2 regions of the Paraburkholderia sp. IMGN_8 genome follow, and region 2 is predicted to be linked to the other one. Evidence: predicted binding sites of a transcription regulator. Region 2 holds the regulator's gene; the other holds the start of a gene.

Region 1 (8,922 bases), 2.0 Mb from region 2:
ATTCCTCGAAGGTCTGGCTGACCATCGGGCAAATCGTCGTGCACGTCGTGTAGATGAACGTCAGGATGACCGGGCGGCCGTCGTTCAACTCATCGACCAGAGAGACCGCCTTGCCGTCGTCACGAACCAAGGTGACGGCAGGCAGCGTGTATTCGACCGTCGAGCGCATCGTGCCCGCCGTCATGTCGTGGTGGTGCATGTGCATCGCGGCGGCGGCCTCTTTCGCCGGTGCCTGCTTCATGTCCGTCATGGTGTCGTGAGGTTGCGCCTTCACTGCTGCACTATCGGCCATGCCTTCGGCGGTTGCCACTGTTGCGCCGAGGCTGGTCAGCCCGGTGCCGGCCAGCACGAATGCGCCTATCATCCATGTGCGGTTGATCTTCATCGCGGTCTCCAGATACGGAACAAGGAACGAGGCGCGTCGCCCAATGCGTAGCCGCACGCGCTCCGCCCTGTCTGTTCAGTCTCATGAATCCGCTCTCGCGCGTCATTGGATAAAGCCCCCCAAAGCGCGGTAGGGGATGCCTACCAGAGGAAAAGCCCGCCACTTGCCGCGCGGGGTGTCCCCCCCTTTGCGTTCGGATATGCCCCGTTGGCAGATATGTATGCTGAGGCCTACAATCCGTTAGCAGCTTAAGGTCTCCTTAAGCGAACTCGCTGGGAGACCCCATGGATGCAAGCCAACCCGAGGGACGACAGCTGAAGTTGCGCGACCTCGTCGAGGCGATGCGCAAGCTGGGGATCGCGTCCCGGCTCCACGAACCGCAAGCGGGCAGCGTCACCGACGCACGCGGCGCGGCGCTCGCGATCCTGTCGCCGGATGGCTTGTTCCTGTCCGCAAACCGCAGCGCGGCAGCGCTGCTGGGTTATGCCAGCGGCGAGCTGGTCGGCCGCCGGCTGCTGGATATGGCGCCCGAGAGCGATCGCGCTTCGCTCGCCGCTCATCTGTCCGCGGAGCCCGCTCGCGAGTTTCATTCGTTCAGTACGATGCTGGCCGGCCGCACCGGCCGCCCGGCCCGGCTCATGCTGCATCAACAGCTGATCGCAGCGGATCAGGACGAGGACCGCGCGTGCCTGACGCTCTTCGAAGAACCGCTTGCGCCCGACGCGCCGCTTACGGACGATGCCGAGTCATCCGAGGCAGGGGCACGCAATCGGCTGAAGTATCTGATGATCGGTCAGCACCGTGAGCGTCAACGCCTCGCCGCCGACCTGCACGACGGCCTGGGCCAGGCGCTGACGCTGATCAAGCTGATGGTCGAGGACGCCCGCATGCGTCTGCGCCGCGGACAAGCCGAAGACGCCGCGCAGAAGCTGGACGCCACCGTATTGCAGATACGCGAGACCATCGGCGAAATGCGGCAGATTTGCGGCGAGCTGCGCCCGCTTACCCTCGAACGGCTGGGCCTGCCCGCGGCACTGAGCACACTGTGCCGGGGCGTGGAGCGCGGCGCGGGGCACCTCGTGGTGAGCTTTCACTGCGACGTCGACGACCGGGATGTGCCGGAGCATCTGAAAGCGGACATCTTCAGAGTCGCGCAGGAAGCGCTGAACAATGCCGTCAAGCATGCCGCCGCGAGCGCAATCCGGCTCGCGCTGCAGCGGATCGAGACGGGTCTGTTGCTGACGATTCAGGATAACGGAACCGGCTACGACACGCGTCCGCTCTCTTCGGAAGAAGTGAGTTCAACCGGTCTCGGCCTGACCGGGATGCAACACCGGGTCGAATCGCAGGGCGGTTTTCTCTCGGTTCACTCCTCCGACAACAACGGAACGCTCGTGTCGGCGAGCTGGACACTCTGACGCGCAGCGCCGCGCCTCACCTTGCCGCCGATCCGCTCACCCGGGACACCGGCAATTCCGCGTTACCGCCCGCTTCAGTCGATGGGTCGGTGTGTGCCGCCGGCAAGTGCACTAGCGTATCGTCAGTACCGCGCTCGGCGCATTTGGTCGCGAGAGACGTCAACAGGCCCATGCTGATGGCGACCAGCACGAGCTCCGTCAAATTCTCGATGGCGAGCTTGTGCATGACGCTGGCGCGATACTTCTCGATCGTCTTCGGGCTGAGGTTCAGATACTGGCCGACCTGCCGGTTGGTGCGCCCTTCGGCAATCAGCTTCAGCACGCTGCGCTCGCGCGCCGTCAGGATGTCCCAGGCCTTCTTCGGCGCCACGGCTTCGTGCCCGGTAATGAACGAGTCGACCATGTAGCCGTAGACGTCGGCGCTCAGATGCTTTTTCCCCTGCATCACCGCGCGCATCGCAACGATCAGTTCATCGAACGAAACATCTTTCAGCACATAGCCGTCGACGCCCGCGCGAAGCGCTTCTCGCACGTACTCTTCGTTCTGGTGGACGGTGAGCGCGACGATATGCACGTGCGGCGAGCGGCGCTTGATCGCCGCGCTGGCGTCAATGCCGTTCATGCCGCGCATCGACAGATCCATCAGGATCAGATCGGGGTTGAGCGTCATCGCGAGATGGCAGGCTTCCTTGCCGTCCCTCGCCTCGCCGACCACGTCGTAATCGCCTTGCGCCGAAAGCATGGAACACAATCCGCTGCGCAGCAGATCGTGATCTTCGACAACCAGTACGCGATATTTGATATTCACGATCGCCACTCCTCGTGCGACATGGCCGGTTGAGTACTCAACCGGAAGGCTGCCATTTGGCGGGCCAATATTCTTCTTTCAATTATTTCTTTCTAATGCTTTTCATATTTATTTCTTTAACCTGACATATTCATGTGACAATACTGCTTTAGTCCCCGTGCTGCCTTATTTCGCAAGGTTCGGGCCACCGGCCTGCGGCCCGCATCCAGCGTTGTTGTGCGTCGCAAAAGGTAAAATCAATTAGCAATTTCAGCCCAAAACGTTTCAAAAATGATCATTCCCGGGCTGAATCTGACATTGGTAATAATACGAATGGAGTATGCTTCGCGCGTAAATCGGCCAATAATTAACAGCGCCTGCTATTGACCATCGTTTACACCGGAATTATTTTCTTCCTTTGAAGCGGCTTGCGAACGCCGCATGATCCTGACGTCGTAACGATCCATTACAGACGTAACGTTTCTGCACACAGGGTGAAAGCCCCCCAGGCGGCGCTTTGAAAAGGAGGAGAGTGCCCCATTGCTGACGTCCTTTTACGCGAACCACAATGGCAACGCGGAGGGATTTCGAACATGTGCAGGCGCCCTTCTTTCCTGTCGATGAACACGCTACGAGCCGTCTCGATCGTGCTCGGCGTGACCTCGGCTGGCGTCGTGCATGCGGACATATTCGGCACAGTCGACAGCAAGGGCGCGATCGTCCTGACCAACGCGCCCGGCAAGGTGGGATTGAAGCTCATCGTGGCGGGAGAGCCGCCGGCCGAACCCGACGCGAAACGAACCCACGCCGCGTTCAGCGCCACTATCGATATCGCGCGTTTCGCCGATGTGATCGACGAAGCAAGCCGTACGTTTCACGTTCAGCCCGAACTGCTGCGAGCCGTAATCGACGTCGAGTCCCGCTTCAACCCGAACGCGGTATCGGACAAAGGAGCGCAGGGACTCATGCAGTTGATGCCCGCAACGGCGCGGCGCTTTTCCGACGGCAACATGTTCAATCCGCGCGACAACGTACTGGCGGGCGCGCGCTATCTGCGCTTTCTGCTCGACCTTTTCAAGGAAGACATGGAGCTCGCGCTGGCCGCGTACAACGCAGGAGAGAATGCGGTGATTCGAGCCGGCTACCGTATCCCGTCCCTGCCCGAGACACGCCAATATGTGCCGCGCGTACTCGCCCGCTATCGGCGGCTGCTGACGGCCAGCGGCTAGGTCCTGGTGAGCGAGAGAGTAAGTTAGCGAGTGAGTGAGCCGAGCGGCAAGCGCCGCACGACGCTCTCTATAACTTGCCGTAGCTATGCAGCCCCGACAGGAACATGTTCACGCCGAGGAACGCAAAGGTCGTCACCAGCAGGCCGGTCAGCGCCCACCAGGCCGCCACCGCGCCACGCAGGCCCTTCATCAGGCGCATATGCAGCCACGCCGCGTAGTTCAGCCAGACGATCAGCGCCCACGTTTCCTTCGGGTCCCAGCTCCAGTAGCCGCCCCATGCTTCGGCGGCCCACAGCGCGCCGAGAATCGTCGCGATCGTGAAGAACGCGAAGCCGACGGCGATCGACTTGTACATCACGTCGTCAAGCACGTCGAGCGCCGGCAGGCGATCGGCCAGCACGCCGCGCTCTTTCATCAGATACGCGACGCCGACCATCGCCGACAGCGCGAAACTGCCGTAGCCGATGAAGTTCGCCGGCACGTGGATCTTCATCCACCAGCTTTGCAGCGCCGGCACCAGCGGCTGGATCTGCTGCGCGTCGCGCGCGACCGAGTACCACATCAGGAAGCCGACGGCCGCGCTGATCACCAGCAGCACGAATGCGCCGAGCGCGCGGGTGTTGTAGTGCTGCTCGTAGTACAGGTAGAACAGCGCGGTGATCAGGCTGAACAGCACGAACACTTCATACAGGTTCGAGATCGGAATATGACCGACGTCCGCGCCGATCAGGTACGACTCGTACCAGCGCACCATCAGCCCGACAAAGCCCATCAGCACCGCGGCCCAGGTCATCTTCGAGCCGATTGCGGCGCCGGTCGGCGAGCGCGACAGCAGGCCAATCCAGTAGAACACCGTGGCGAATACGAAGAGCGCGCTCATCCACAGAATCGCGGACTGGCTCGACAGGAAATACTTCAGGAAGAACGCGTTATCCGCGCGCGTCAGATCGCCCTGATAGATCTGGATCGCAAACAGCGACAGCGCCGCGATACCCACCATCAGCGGGCGCACCGGCTTCCAGCGCCAGCCGAGCACGACGAACACCGGCACCGCGCACACCAGCACCAGTTTGTCGTAGTAGTTCATGAACGGGTGATAGCGCGACAGCGCGAACCCCGCGCCCGCGACCATCGCGAGGGCGAACAGCCAGTCGGTCATGCCGAGGCGCTTCAGGAACGGCCGCTCGTCGAACTGCGCCGATGCCTGAGCCGCGGTCATCGCGGCGCCCTTTTGAGGCACGGCCGCTGGGTCCGGCTCACCGGCATCAAGAGACAATCGTGTCAGATTCATGGTCTTCACCGTTGCGCAGAGATTCGCTCCGACGCTTCATTCGCGCCACGCAAACCCGCCGGCCGGCCTCGCGTCTGAATCGCTGCGCCTGCGAGCGCAGCGATACGTAAAGCAAGTTGGCTCATTGATTGGCCTGAGGGCTGGCCGGCGCCTGCGGGTCGGCTGAGGGGCTGGCCGGCGCTTGCGGGTCGGCCTGGAGGCTGGCCGGCGCCTGCGGGTCAGCTGGCGGGCTGGCCGATGCCTCGAGCTCCGGCGGAAACGCCTCCACGAAGGCCGCGACGGCGCGCATATCCTCCTCCGACATATTGGCGCAGACCGCCTTCATGATTGCACCGCGGGGCCTATCTTCGGTGCGCTGGAACACCGTGAGCTGCTTCACGATGTAGTCCGCGTGCTGCCCAGCCAGACCAGGAAACTTGTCCTTCCCCTCACCGTGCTGGCCGTGACAGGAAACGCATGCCGCGACGCCCTTGTCCGGCAGGCCCGATGCAAAAATCGCTTTCCCCCGGTGAATGAGCGCCGTGTCGCCGGGTTCACCCAGAACCGCGTGCTGACTTGAAAAATACGTCGCAAGCTCGTCGATCTGCGCCTCGCTCAAGTGGGTAAAGCCCCACATGAATCGTTTGGCGTTCGGGTCGGATCGGGCATGATTCTTGAAGTCCGTCAATTGATCGACAAGGTATTCCCGTCGTTGCCCCGCCAGCTTGGGAAAGGTCGGCGATACCGACACGCCGTTCGCGCCATGACAGTTCGAGCAAACTTGCAGAGCAATTGTCTTTCCGGAGACAGCCGGATTATCGACTGCCCGGGACCGTTCCAGGTCGTGACAACCCGACCCGACAAGCAACATCCCAAGAGAGATGAACTGCGTCAATTTGTTCATGTAACGAACCTCCAAACTGCTCTTACCGCCCTTTAAGGCCGCGCAACAAAGCGCAGCGCAATCAGTGCGTAGTTCAACGCCCCCCGTTTTCGCCGGTACTGCATGAACGCGGGGCACCTTTCCTTTATTCCAGGCAAACGCGACAAGTTTTAGTCGGAAACGCTGGCGTGGATGTCACCAATACGCCGCCCACAGATAGACAAACAGCGTGTCGTTGTCTCTTGCATTGCGTCCATTACCGTCGTAGTTGTTTGAGGCGCCAAGGAATTTGGTGAAATGCGTGTACTGCACGCCGACGCGGATGTTTTGCACTGGAATCCAGAATATTTCAGGCATCCACCCCTGCGTGTTAGGAGAGAAATTCGCACTGCCTGAGTAAGCCGCGCTGTCGGGGCTGCCCGTCGTATTGAAGAAGGACAGGCTGACACCGTACTTGGACTGATAAACGTACGATGCCTTGAGCCGCAGCGTGTTCAGATTCCCCGCAGTGCTATCGCCCAAAACGAAATTGTTGGGGTCATGAATATTCTCTCGAACATAGCGCGCCTGTGCGGTGATCGTGTGCGGTTCCAGCAGGTACTCGTACTGCGCATCCAAGCCATAATCGCGAAAGCGGGTCACGCCTTGGCCGAATATGGGGAAAGCATTTGGGTCGTTGGGGTAGACGTCAACACTCAACCCGAAGGCGCCCAACATCACGCTATGTGGCCCCCAGTCGCGAGTCAGGGCGATGCGTGCATAGGGGTTGTAGCCGCGCAGATAGGTCTGCGGGTGAGCCGTGTCGCCTGGTTTGTTGCCATGGCTCAGGAATGACCAGATGCCGTCGGCAGTGCTGTACGCCGTCAATTCAGCGTAGACAGTCTTGTTCCAGTACAGATAGCCACCCATGCCCACGACCTGCTGGGCCAGTCCTCCCTCGATGAGCGGCAGGTTCTGGATGCGCGCAACCGGGCTGATCGTCGAGGAAATGTACGGATAGCTCCAGGCAGGTGCACTGTTCCAGACGTCCTGCACGGTCGGATTGTTGTGGAGGGTCAGGCCGAGAATGAAGTCGTCGGAGTCCCCCATGATCCTGTCCACGAAACGGAAGTCGGTGTTGTCCGATGCCCAATGCCCCTGCCACTTGCCGTCGGCGTCCTGGTGATCGTAGTTCGCGTAGGTGAACTGGGTAAATCCGCCGATCTTGTCGGTTATTTTCCCCGCAAGGAAAATACTGGCCGCGTCGAATATCGGCAGGCCATTTTTGGGATTGATGGGCGTCCCGCTGGAGTCGAGGTTGCTCCTTGTCTTGCTCAAATCGGCACTTCCCATCACGGCAATCGGAATCGTGCGTTCGCCGAGGGTATAGCCGTTCAGCTTGAACATTCGCCCATAGGGTGTCAGTTCAGGAAATTGGCCGCCGGCGTGACACGCTACGCAGCTTTGCCCCGTCTGGCGCGCGAATACGGGCAATGCGTGCGCGGTGGAAGTCAGCAACAGACAAAGCGCCGCGAGTGCGGCTACCGAGCCGCGGCGAAGCAGACGATAAAGCGCCTGGTTATCGATACTAGCCTTTGACATGGCTGTCTCCCCTGCGCCGTCTCCCGGCTGCCTAACACCACGAGTGGTAAAGACCTGGAACTACATCAATGGCAGTTCACATTGCTCACTGCACGCCACACTTTCATTGTGCAAACGCGTGATGAAGTCCGACAGGGGTCAACGTCCTACTCTTTGGGTAGGAGGGCGCTCCAGTCCATCGCGTTCGATTGCCGCCCGCGGTTCTCAGGAAACTACGGCACTACCCACGGACCGTCGGCGACGAGCCGCATGCTGTCAGGCTCCGCAAACCGGACGATATAGCCGCCCTTGGACGCGAAGTGCTGCCCCGGCGCCAGCGTCAGGCGCGGATAGTAGCCAGTCAGGATGCGGCGTTCAAGCATGTCCTGGATACGCTCGATCAGATATTCCCTGCCGAATGCATCGACCATATGGCTGAGCGTCTCAGCAAGCAGGCCGCACGCGAGATAGGTGTCCGCCTGGACCTGTGGGGCGACCATCGGAATTTTGCGGATCGAGAACCAGCCGAACGCATAGTCGACACGGACACGCCGACCGTCCGGCAAGTCGAACGGATACGCAAGGCGCGTGACGCCGCGCCAGCTCGCTGACAATGGCGCGTTATCCAGCCCGCCCAGCAGCCCCGACATGAACACCGTGTCCGATGGTGGCAGTGAACGGCCGAGCGCCGCGATGTCGGGCGGACGCAGCCACAGCACGAGCACGTCCTTACGCGAAATGCCATGCATGGCGCGCGCGACGCTGGCGTCTCGTGCAAGAACGCGGTTCGCCACCGCAATGCCGTGCCCCTTCAATGCGGCGGCAAGCGCCTGTGCACCCTGCTCGCCGTTGTCGCCCGTGCGGTAGACCTGCCAGACTCTTGGCATCGCTTGCGGCGGCTTGCTGCCGGCTTCATCGAGAATCCGCCCGGCAAGCAGATCCGCCTCCAGCAGCACGCCCTTCGAGAAATAGACGGAGTAGAAATCGTGGTCGGTTTCGACCGGCACTTCCACATTGGGAAAGAGACAGGGCACGGCCTCCTGCTCGCAGAACTCGTGGACCGGGGTCCAGTTCTTGCCCCCGAGTCCCGACAGCACCGCAAGCACCGGCTGCTCCGCCAGATAGCGCCTCAACTGTTCATGCCAGGTCGCCGGCGGGCCGCTCAGCTCCCACACATGCAGCTCCCAGCGTCGATTGACCATGAACATCATTTTGCGCGACGAGCGCAGTGGCGGCGTCGCGCCAAGCGGAAACACGTTCTTGTCATCGAAGTACTGCTTGAGCACATCGAGCATGCCGCGCCGTTTCACCGGGTCCGCATCGGGTGTAATGATCGTCGCGAAATGCAGCACCGTGTCCGTGACACCCGCCGGCGCGCGTCGATCGAGAC
Region 2 (8,922 bases):
GTAGAGTTGGCGCCGCCTTCGCAATTGACTCATATCAAGACAATGTTTCTCCTTCCGTCCGACGATGCATCCATGGCAGCTGCTCGCACGGCGGCGCCATTAGAGCCACGCATATCTTCAGGCTGCGATCATGAATATCCATTTTCCTCAGGAACGTCCGGAATATTGCGCTCGCGATCTGGTTATCGCCTTTCCGGCAGAGATCGACGGCGTGCGGCTTCAGTGCGCGATTACCGCGGAAGCGCTCGAAGATCACTTTGGCGCACAGTCATTGCGTGAAGACGACCTGATCGCCGCGTTCGATACTCACCGGTATGCGATCGAACAGGCTGCGCGGCGTTTGCTGAACGAAGTGGGCGCCACGCCGGTCATGCTGCACAGCGGCTACTTCCGCTTTTGCGATTGATGCGGCTGGCAATAGACATTGGCATGGGCCGCGTCGGCTCTATGACACCACTTCGGCAAGCGGACGCCGCGGCGAGTGTGGGGCCTGCCGGCCGCGGCCGATGCGCAGCAGCAATTGCGGCATGCCGTCCAGATTCAGCGCGGCGCGCAGTTGCTCGCGCAGGGTAGCCACTTCGATCGGCTGATTCAGATAGGAAGCGGTGATGCCTGCGTCCGCTGCGGTAAGCAGCACCCGTTCAAGCGCTTGACCTGCCGCTAGCCAGGCGGCCGCATCGTCCGCTCCGGTGGTGATGCACAGCAGTAACGGCGAGCCGGCGACCAGCGTGTGATGAGCGGCCGCCATGCCGCCGCCCAGGTCGAACGTGCGAATCACCGAGCCTACCAGCGGCACAGCGAGATCGAGCAGGGCGCGCATGCCCGGCGACAACGCAGGCATGCCATCCTGACGGCGCCTCGGGTGGATCCAGCTCGCAAGTTCGCGCCGGAAGCGCGGATCCTTGAATTGCGCATGATCGGCTTCAGCAATCAGCGTGGCCAGACGCTCGCGGATGGCCGCGTTCTCCGCACAGACGATATCCGCGCCCTCGGCGGCGCCGGCTTCCTCGAGACGCTGCCGGAGGTCGGCCGGAATGGTCTCGTCGGCGAAGGTTTCGCGGGTCGTGACGCGCCGCGGTATCGCGTCGAACAGCGGTGCAAGGCTGGTATCGCAATGGCCGTCGCGCAGGACCCGCAAATGAGCTAATACGTCCACGTCGGCCAGCGATGGAAATAGCGTGATCGCGTAGGCAAGACCGAAGCGGCTCAGCGCAACGCGGAGATTGAGCAGCGCCGCGCCACAGCTGATGATCAGCTCGCGATCAAAGGGATCGACCACCGGCAGCGCGCGCAGACGGTCTGCGCACAGCGTGACGCAGTCGCCGTCGACGATGAAATGCCAAGGTTGCGTGTTATGGCTGGATGGCGCCAGCACAGCGTATCGCAGTGCAAACCGCAGTTTTTCCTCGATGCTGGCGTTTGGGTCGAGTTGATGCTCGTCGACGGACCAGGCCGTGTTCTGGGAAAGTGCATTCATTCCGGGCCTCCTGCGTGTTTTCCGGATCGGTGCCGAGCCGTGCATGCGCTGCCCGGACTAGACCCGCGCGAGGCCTTCGAGGTCGAGAATCCTGATCTGCTTGCCATGTGTATCGACCAGGCCGTCTTTCTGAAATTTCGAAAACATGCGGCTGACGGTTTCGAGTTTCATCCCGAGGTAGCTGCCGATCTCCTCGCGCGTCATGCGCAAAATGAATTCCGCCGGCGAATAGCCGCGTGTCTTGAGCCTTCCCGACAGGTTCAGCAGGAAGGCGGCGACCCGCTGGTCGGCGGACATCGTGCCGAGCAGCATCATGAGGGTGGCCTCGCGAACGATCTCGCCGCCCATCAGGCGATGGACGTGCTGCTGCACGACCTTCACTTCGCGACACATGACTTCCAGCAGATGGAACGGGATGATGCAGACTCTGCTGTCCTCGAGGGCGATCGCGTCGCAACTGTGCCGGCCCGAGCAGACGCCGTCGAGACCGATCGAGTCGCCGGCCAGATGAAAGCCGGTGACCTGTTCGCGGCCGTCGCGATGCATGACGACGGTCTTGAACGAGCCGGCGCGAACCGCATAGATGCTCTGGAACGAATCGTTGGCGCGGTATAGCGATTCACCCTGTTTGATCGTGCGGGAAACGCAGATCAGCGACTCCAGGCGCTCCAGTTCGGCCGGCGTCAGGCCTTGCGGCATGCAGATCGAGCGCATCGTGCAGCTTGAACAGCGCGCGGTCCGGCGGGCCGGGACTGACGTTGCGAGCGCGGCATTGCCTGAAGCCGGCCGCGGGACACGCTGGCGCGGCATGATTTCGGAATGTTCGGCGACGTCAGACATGGTGTGCTCCTATGTAATGGAGTAATTGAGGCCACGCGCGCGACGCTCGTGGGCGATCCGCGTAATCGTGCTGCATGCAAGATCGAACTCGCTTGTCTTGTCGAAGAAGTACTGCGCACCGGCCGCAAGGCACGCCTGCCTGAACCACGCACTCGAGTGATTCGTCAGCACGATCGTGATCACCGGCGACCCGCTCCGCGCAAGGCTATGCAGAAGTTCCATACCGGTGCCGCCGGTCAGACGCAAATCCATGACCACGACATCGGCTCTGGCGGCGTCGATGCCGGCGAGCGCGGCGCCGGGTTCCTCGGCTTCGCCGACAATCTCGACAGAATCGATTGCGCCAAAGCGTGCCGCTATCCGTTGTCTGATCGGAATTGCGTCTTCGACGAGAAAGACACGCAGTGCTTGCTGGGACGGGCTTGAGTTCATGACTCGAAGTATCGGCGGCGCTGTCTCAAATTAAAATCGGCGGCGAGCGAACTTCGGGTAGGCGAGCGCGAAGACGTGTAGGGGATTTCCTACACGCGACGAATGGACGGAAACAGGATGGAGAGCGCCGCGCGACCGGCGATCGGGTGTGAGGATCGAATCTCGCCCGGCGGCCGGAACGCCGCCCCGGACCTAGATTTCGTCGTCTTCTCCGAGCAGCTTGTGGCGCAGCGCGTAACGCACCAGCGCGGCTTCGTGCGGCATCTGCATTTTTTCGAGAATGCGTGTTTTATAGGTACTCACCGTTTTGCTGCTGACGCACAATTGCGCGGCGATTTCGGTGATGGTTTGCCCCGCGGCGATGCGGCGGAATACATCGAACTCACGGTCCGACAGGCGTTGATGGGGCAACGTGTCGGCCGGCTCGTTCAGGCTCTGCGCAAAACGCTCGGCCATCGCGAGACTCACATAGACGCCCCCGGATGCGACTTTGGTGAGCGCCGCGACCAGTTCCGCACTGGCGCTTTCCTTGGTCAGATACCCTGAGGCGCCCGCTTTGAAAGCGCGTACCGCATACTGCTGCTCCGCATGCATGGTGAGCACGAGAATCCGCAGCGCCGGTTTCTCGTCCTTGATCTGTTTGATCAGTTCAACGCCGTTTCGTCCCGGCATCGACAGATCCAGCACGAGCACGTCGGCCGCGTTCGAGCGGATCAGCGCAATCGTGCTGACGCCGTCATTGGCCTCGCCGACCACCTCGAAACCGCTTGCACCTTGCAGGATATGCCGCAGGCCATCACGCACCAATGCGTGATCGTCGGCTATCAGCACTCGCATCATGTTTGCATCTCCTGCTGTTGCACCGCCGAGACTGGAAAGGTAACGGTCAGCGCAAAGCCCTCGCCACTGGAAGTGTGGATTTCGACCGTGCCGCCCAGCATGTGCGCCCGCTCGCGGATACCGAGCAAACCAAACGATTTCTCGGCGGAGGGGGCGGTGTGGCTCGCGCCCTGGCCGTTGTCCGCAATTTTCACGACGCACACGCCGCCCTCGACATGCACCGTCAACGTGACGAGCGTCGCTTCCGCATGCCGTGCGACATTGGTCAGCGCTTCCTGCACGATGCGAAATAGCGTCGTCGCGCCCGCCGGCGTAAAGCTGGTGTCGCCGACTTCGATCCGGCGCTCCACATCGATGCCGTAGCGGTTGGTAAAGTCATTGGCGAGCCATTCGATCGCGGGAATCAGGCCGAGATCGTCGAGCATGACCGGACGCAGGTCGGCGGCGATACGGCGCACCGAGGCCACCGTCGCGTCGATCAGCCGGCGCATGCCCCGCAGTTGCTGAAGCAGACGCGGTTCGGCGGTGTTTTCGAGCTGCTGCTCGACCGACGAAAGGTCCATCTTGAGGGCGGTCAATTGCTGCCCGAGGTCGTCGTGCAGTTCCCGTGCGATGCGGGTTTTTTCTTCCTCGCGAACGTTTTGCAGATTCGCCGAGAGTTCGCGCAACTCCTGACGCGATTGCCGCAGCGCATTTTCCGATTTGACCCGCTCGGTGATGTCGCGCAGCATGACCGTGTACAGCTTGTCGTCGCCGTCGCGGATCTGCGAGATCGACGCCTCGATAGGAAACTCCTCGCCGTTGCTGCGCAAGCCGAACAGCACACGCTGCTTGCCCATTTGGCGGTCGGAAACGCCTGTCACGCCGAACTGTTCGACGTGCCGCTCGTGCCCCGCGCGAAAGCGCTCGGGAATGAAGCGCGAGAGCGAGGTGCCCACCGCTTCCATGGCGGTGCATCCGAACACCCGTTCAGCCGTTGGATTGAAGATGACGATGTTCTGCCGTTCGTCGATGGTGATGATGGCCTCCATCGATGACCGGATGATCCCCATCATGCGTGCCTCGTTCAGGTTCAACTGGTTGCGCGCCTTGCTCGTCGCGGCAGATCCGACACCGCGTTCGCGGGCGATCAGGAAAGCGATGGCGCCGAACAGGCATGCCGCCGCGATGCCGGCGATCAGCACTGCGGTTTCTGCAATTTCGTCCTCAGCTCGTAGGGAGCGGCTGCTCGCCGTATAGGACAGCGTGAGCGGTTCACCGCCGACGCGCAAGGTAGCGGTTTTACGCATGATGGGTGCGCGCTCCGCGGGGTCGTCGTCCCCGGCGGCGGACGAATAAATCAGTGTGGCGGGCGTTCCGCTCAATACCTGCAGGTCGATGCTTCGTTGCCGGGCGAGCGCGTTATCGAACACACGGCTGGTGTCCAGCGCCGCCACCAGAAGCCGCTTGATGGCCGCGCGCCGCGCTGGTGGCGTAGGCGGCGATCCGGTGTCCGAATACACTGGAAAGTAGACGTAGAGACGCGCGTGGCTGTTCGAGCTGGTGTCGCCGAATTGCGCTGCGCCGGCGTTGAGCGCGCTTGCTCCTGTGTCGATGGCGCGCAGCAATGCCTTACGGCCCGCGGGGGCGCTAGCCAGGTCGTAGCCGACCGGCATCCCATCGGCGGTGCCCGGCTCTATCAGCTTCACCGGCGCAACCGGTTGCGGCGCGGCGGCCTGTCCGGCCGCGCTGCCGGTGTCGTCCGTCAGGCGGGCGATGCCGGCGGGGTCCACGTCGGCGTAGCCAAGCGCGCGCACGACGGACGACGTTTCATGCAGATCGAGCTGCGCGACATATCGGTACCAGGCCTCGGCATCGACAGAGGGCGCGAAGGAGAGCAAGCCGCGCGCGCCGAGCAGCAGTGATTCGCTGGTGGCGAACTCGCGCTGCAGATCGGCGGTGATTTGCGCAGTGCGCTGATCGAAGCGGCTGTCGGCGGCGTGCAATGACTGTTCGCCCACCCAGCGCCACGCAGTGAGCGCCACCACCAGGACGACAGCAAATGTGACCGCCGCGACAAGTTTGGGGCGCCGCAAAGGTGGCGCAGCCCGGCTGTGCGGAGGCGATTCGTTAGCAAAGGGCGTCTTACCGCGAAAAGGCATGTGCGCCTCATTGGATGGTGGCAATGCGCAGCACTCGCTTACAGAGCAGGCGCGGAGCGGGAAACGTCACCGTCATTTTATTTGAATGCTGCCAACCGGAACGACGGGTGCGCCGCCTATTGTGCGCGGTCCGCACGGATCGTGCCAGTATCCGGCAATTCGCCATGGGAGCCGCGCCGCGCAAGAATACTGACGGACCGCCGACCCGCCGGGCTTGATCCTCGTCAAGCGTATTCCGGGCTGCGAACCGCAGACTGAAAGCGCGTTGCCGCCCTGATGGCCGTGGCCGTTCAGGACGGCGGCGAACTCAGGGAGAAGGTCATGTACAAACAGATTCTCGTAGCAATCGACGGCAGCCAGGCCGCGAAGCTCGCGCTCGAAGAAGCGCTAAAAATCGCCGAGGCCGCACAGGCGATGGTGACGGCCGTATTTGTCGCCGAACATGTTGCACAAATGGTCGATATCGGAACCGGGTTGATCGACGAACAGACAGCCGATACAGCGGCGACTGAAGCCGCGATGGCGACGCTTGAAGATGCCCGCGCGTTGTTTGAACAGCGCAACGTGCGCGGATTGACCCGGACGATTGACGCGTACGGCGAAGACGTCGTCACCGTCCTCTGCCGTGTGGCGCAAGAGTGCGAAGCCGATCTCGTGGCGATGGGCACGCATGGGCGGCATGGCATCGGCCGGCTGTTGCTCGGCAGTGTCGCCGAGGCGTTCTTGCGGCGGGCCGAGATGCCCGTTCTACTGGTTCGGCGCGCACGGGACATGGACGAGATCCCGTCGAGCCTGTAATAACGCGGTGGCGAACCGGCGCACCGGGGGAATCCAAAAAAGAAGCGCCTCGAAAACCGGGCGCTTCAAGTTGTGCGAGGGTCACTTTCGCGCAATTCCTGAATGGTTTGGTCAATGCGACATCAGTACCGGCACGGTCATCGATTCAAGCATGAGCCGTGTGACGCCGCCAAGCAGCAGTTCCTGGGCGCGTGCATGCCCGTACGCGCCCATCACCAGCAGATCGATATGACGATCGGCCACCATGTTCAGCAGCATTGCGCCTGTAGGGACGCCGGCCACCTTGGGCACGGCCGAAAATCCCGCCTGGATGCCGTGCCGTTCGAGCCAGGCGGCGACGTCGATGCCGGCTGGCGCTTCGCTACCCTGGTGTCGCTGCACGGTCATCACGGTGACGAATTTCGCGCGTTTGATCACCGGCAACGCATCGGCCATGGCCCGGGCGCTCTCGCGGCCGCCATCCCACGCGATCAGCACGTTCTCTGCGAACGAACGGACGGCCCCGGCATAGGGCAGCACAATGGCGGGGCGGCCTGAGCTCATCAGCACGTCCTCGACAAAATGGTGTGCGATGTAGGACGAAGGGTCGTCCGGATCATACTGGCCGAGGATCAGGAGGTCGGCGTGGCGCGCGTGCAGGACCGCCGTTTCCACCGCCGGCCCTGCCGGCGCCCGCCATTCCACGCTCCGCCCGGCTCGTTCCGCCGCCGCCAGGAAACGCGCTTGCGCGCCTTTGAGGTTGGTATCGCGCTGCGCTTCGCGAAGCGCGACCCACGGGCCTTCGCCGTGAAGAAACATCGGCTGCGTCAGATCCTGACAAACCACATACAGGCCGATCAGATGCGCGTCGTGCCGGCTGGCCAGTTCAAGCGCGAATTCAATCCGCGCGGCGCTATGGGTGCTGTCGTCGAGATGCACCAACAGGGTTTTGCAGGTCATGACGGCTCCTTGATGGGTTCGGCTACCTGTGCGCCGCTTGCCACGGGTTTGCTGCTGTGCGCCGAGATCATCAGCACCGCGCACTGTGCGATGCGCAGAAAACGTTCGGCGACACTGCCGAGCACCAGTCGCTGGAAGCCTCTCCGCCCATGCGTGCCCATCACCACCAGGTCGGCCTTGAAATCGTTTGCCGCGCGCAGGATGCAATGCGCGACGTCGTCACCCGACAGGGCGGTTTCGATGATGCGTGGCGTACCCTGCACACCGGCTCGCTTCATGCTCGCGACGGCGTTCTCGATCACATTTGCGCCTTGCTCCAGCAGTGCATTGCGGGCATGGGTCAGGTCGCAACCGGGCACGTCATACACCAGCAACGGGACGTCCACGACAAAAAGGGGCTGCAGTCTTGCGCCGGCGTCGTGCGCGAGCTGCAACGCTGCGTCGAAGGCGCGCGTGGACGTTTCACTGCCGTCGACGGCGACCAGAATCTGCTGATACATGGCGAACTCTCCTGGATGGAACTGACTCGGCGATTCCGTTCATCAATGCGACATCAGTACCGGCACGGTCGTCGATTGGAGGATCGTGCGGGTCGCTCCGCCCATCGCCAGCTCCTGCCAGCGGGCATGGCCGTAGCCGCCCATCACGAGCAGATCCGCACCGATCCCGGACGCCTGCGACAACAGCGCGTCGCCGATCGACGCGCCAGTGCCGGCTTCGATATCCTTGACCTCGACGTCGACGCCATGCCGGGCGATGAGCGTCGCGATGTCCGAGCCCGGAATGCGCGGGCGCCGCTCGCCACGCGCGCCGTTGACGGTGACGACCGTGGTGGTTTTCGCCGCGCGCATGAACGGCAGCGCATCGTGGACCGCGCGGGTGGCTTCGCGGCTGCCGTCCCAGCCGACCATCACGTGTGTGCCGGGCGATGTGACGCTGCTGGCGTATGGCACCAGCAACACCGGACGACCTGCGGACATGATCAGGTTTTCAGGAAAATAGTCGCCGACATACGACTCCGGATCGTGTGGATCGTCCTGGCCGGCGATGATCAGATCGGCGCACCGGGCGCGATACGGCACGGCGAGCTTTGCCGGGGCCTCGACGGCAATCCACTCGCCGGCGACCTCCGCGCGGCTCAACTCCGCATGAAAGAGCCGTTCGAGCGCGCCGCGACGTTCCGCGCGCAGCTGCTCGTGTGTGCCGTAGTATTCGGCGGTTCCGGCCATCACGTAGAGCGAGCGCGGATCGGGCGTGAACACCGCAAACACGCCAGTCAGATGGGCGTCGAACTGCTTGGCGAGTCGCAGCGCGAGTTCGAACCGGGGATGCGCATGCTGACTCATATCCAGATGGACGACGATGGTCTTGTAGGTCATTGCAACGCTCCAGAAGTGGAAGAGTGGCGCATGAACGCGTGATCTGAGTCTATGAGCCGGGTGGTCGGCGGTGTTG

What was found. The regulator FNR, encoded in region 2, switches genes on or off when oxygen is low (the NO sensors DNR and NnrR bind a similar motif). The targets are predictions, from matches to a motif close to TTGATNNNNATCAA.
Region 1: a site for FNR is predicted at 7,609-7,622, ahead of WN982_RS35925 (cytochrome C). Genes of this name have one in related genera too.

The regions. Positions count from the first base shown of each region.
Region 1 covers NZ_CP150901.1:3,267,008-3,275,929, forward strand. The annotation lists gene WN982_RS35895 (SCO family protein) at 1-385, opposite strand, end outside; gene WN982_RS35900 (histidine kinase) at 670-1,803, shown strand; gene WN982_RS35905 (response regulator transcription factor) at 1,820-2,611, opposite strand; gene WN982_RS35910 (lytic transglycosylase domain-containing protein) at 3,211-3,819, shown strand; gene ccsB (c-type cytochrome biogenesis protein CcsB) at 3,887-5,038, opposite strand; gene WN982_RS35920 (c-type cytochrome) at 5,232-5,993, opposite strand; gene WN982_RS35925 (cytochrome C) at 6,168-7,553, opposite strand; gene WN982_RS35930 (cytochrome C) at 7,766-8,922, opposite strand, start outside.
Region 2 covers NZ_CP150901.1:801,155-810,076, forward strand. The annotation lists gene WN982_RS24885 (DUF1488 domain-containing protein) at 131-406, shown strand; gene WN982_RS24890 (nitroreductase family protein) at 446-1,477, opposite strand; gene fnr (fumarate/nitrate reduction transcriptional regulator Fnr) at 1,535-2,317, opposite strand; gene WN982_RS24900 (response regulator transcription factor) at 2,327-2,749, opposite strand; gene WN982_RS24905 (response regulator transcription factor) at 2,942-3,589, opposite strand; gene WN982_RS24910 (CHASE domain-containing protein) at 3,586-5,664, opposite strand; gene WN982_RS24915 (universal stress protein) at 6,052-6,528, shown strand; gene WN982_RS24920 (universal stress protein) at 6,640-7,467, opposite strand; gene WN982_RS24925 (universal stress protein) at 7,464-7,967, opposite strand; gene WN982_RS24930 (universal stress protein) at 8,010-8,846, opposite strand.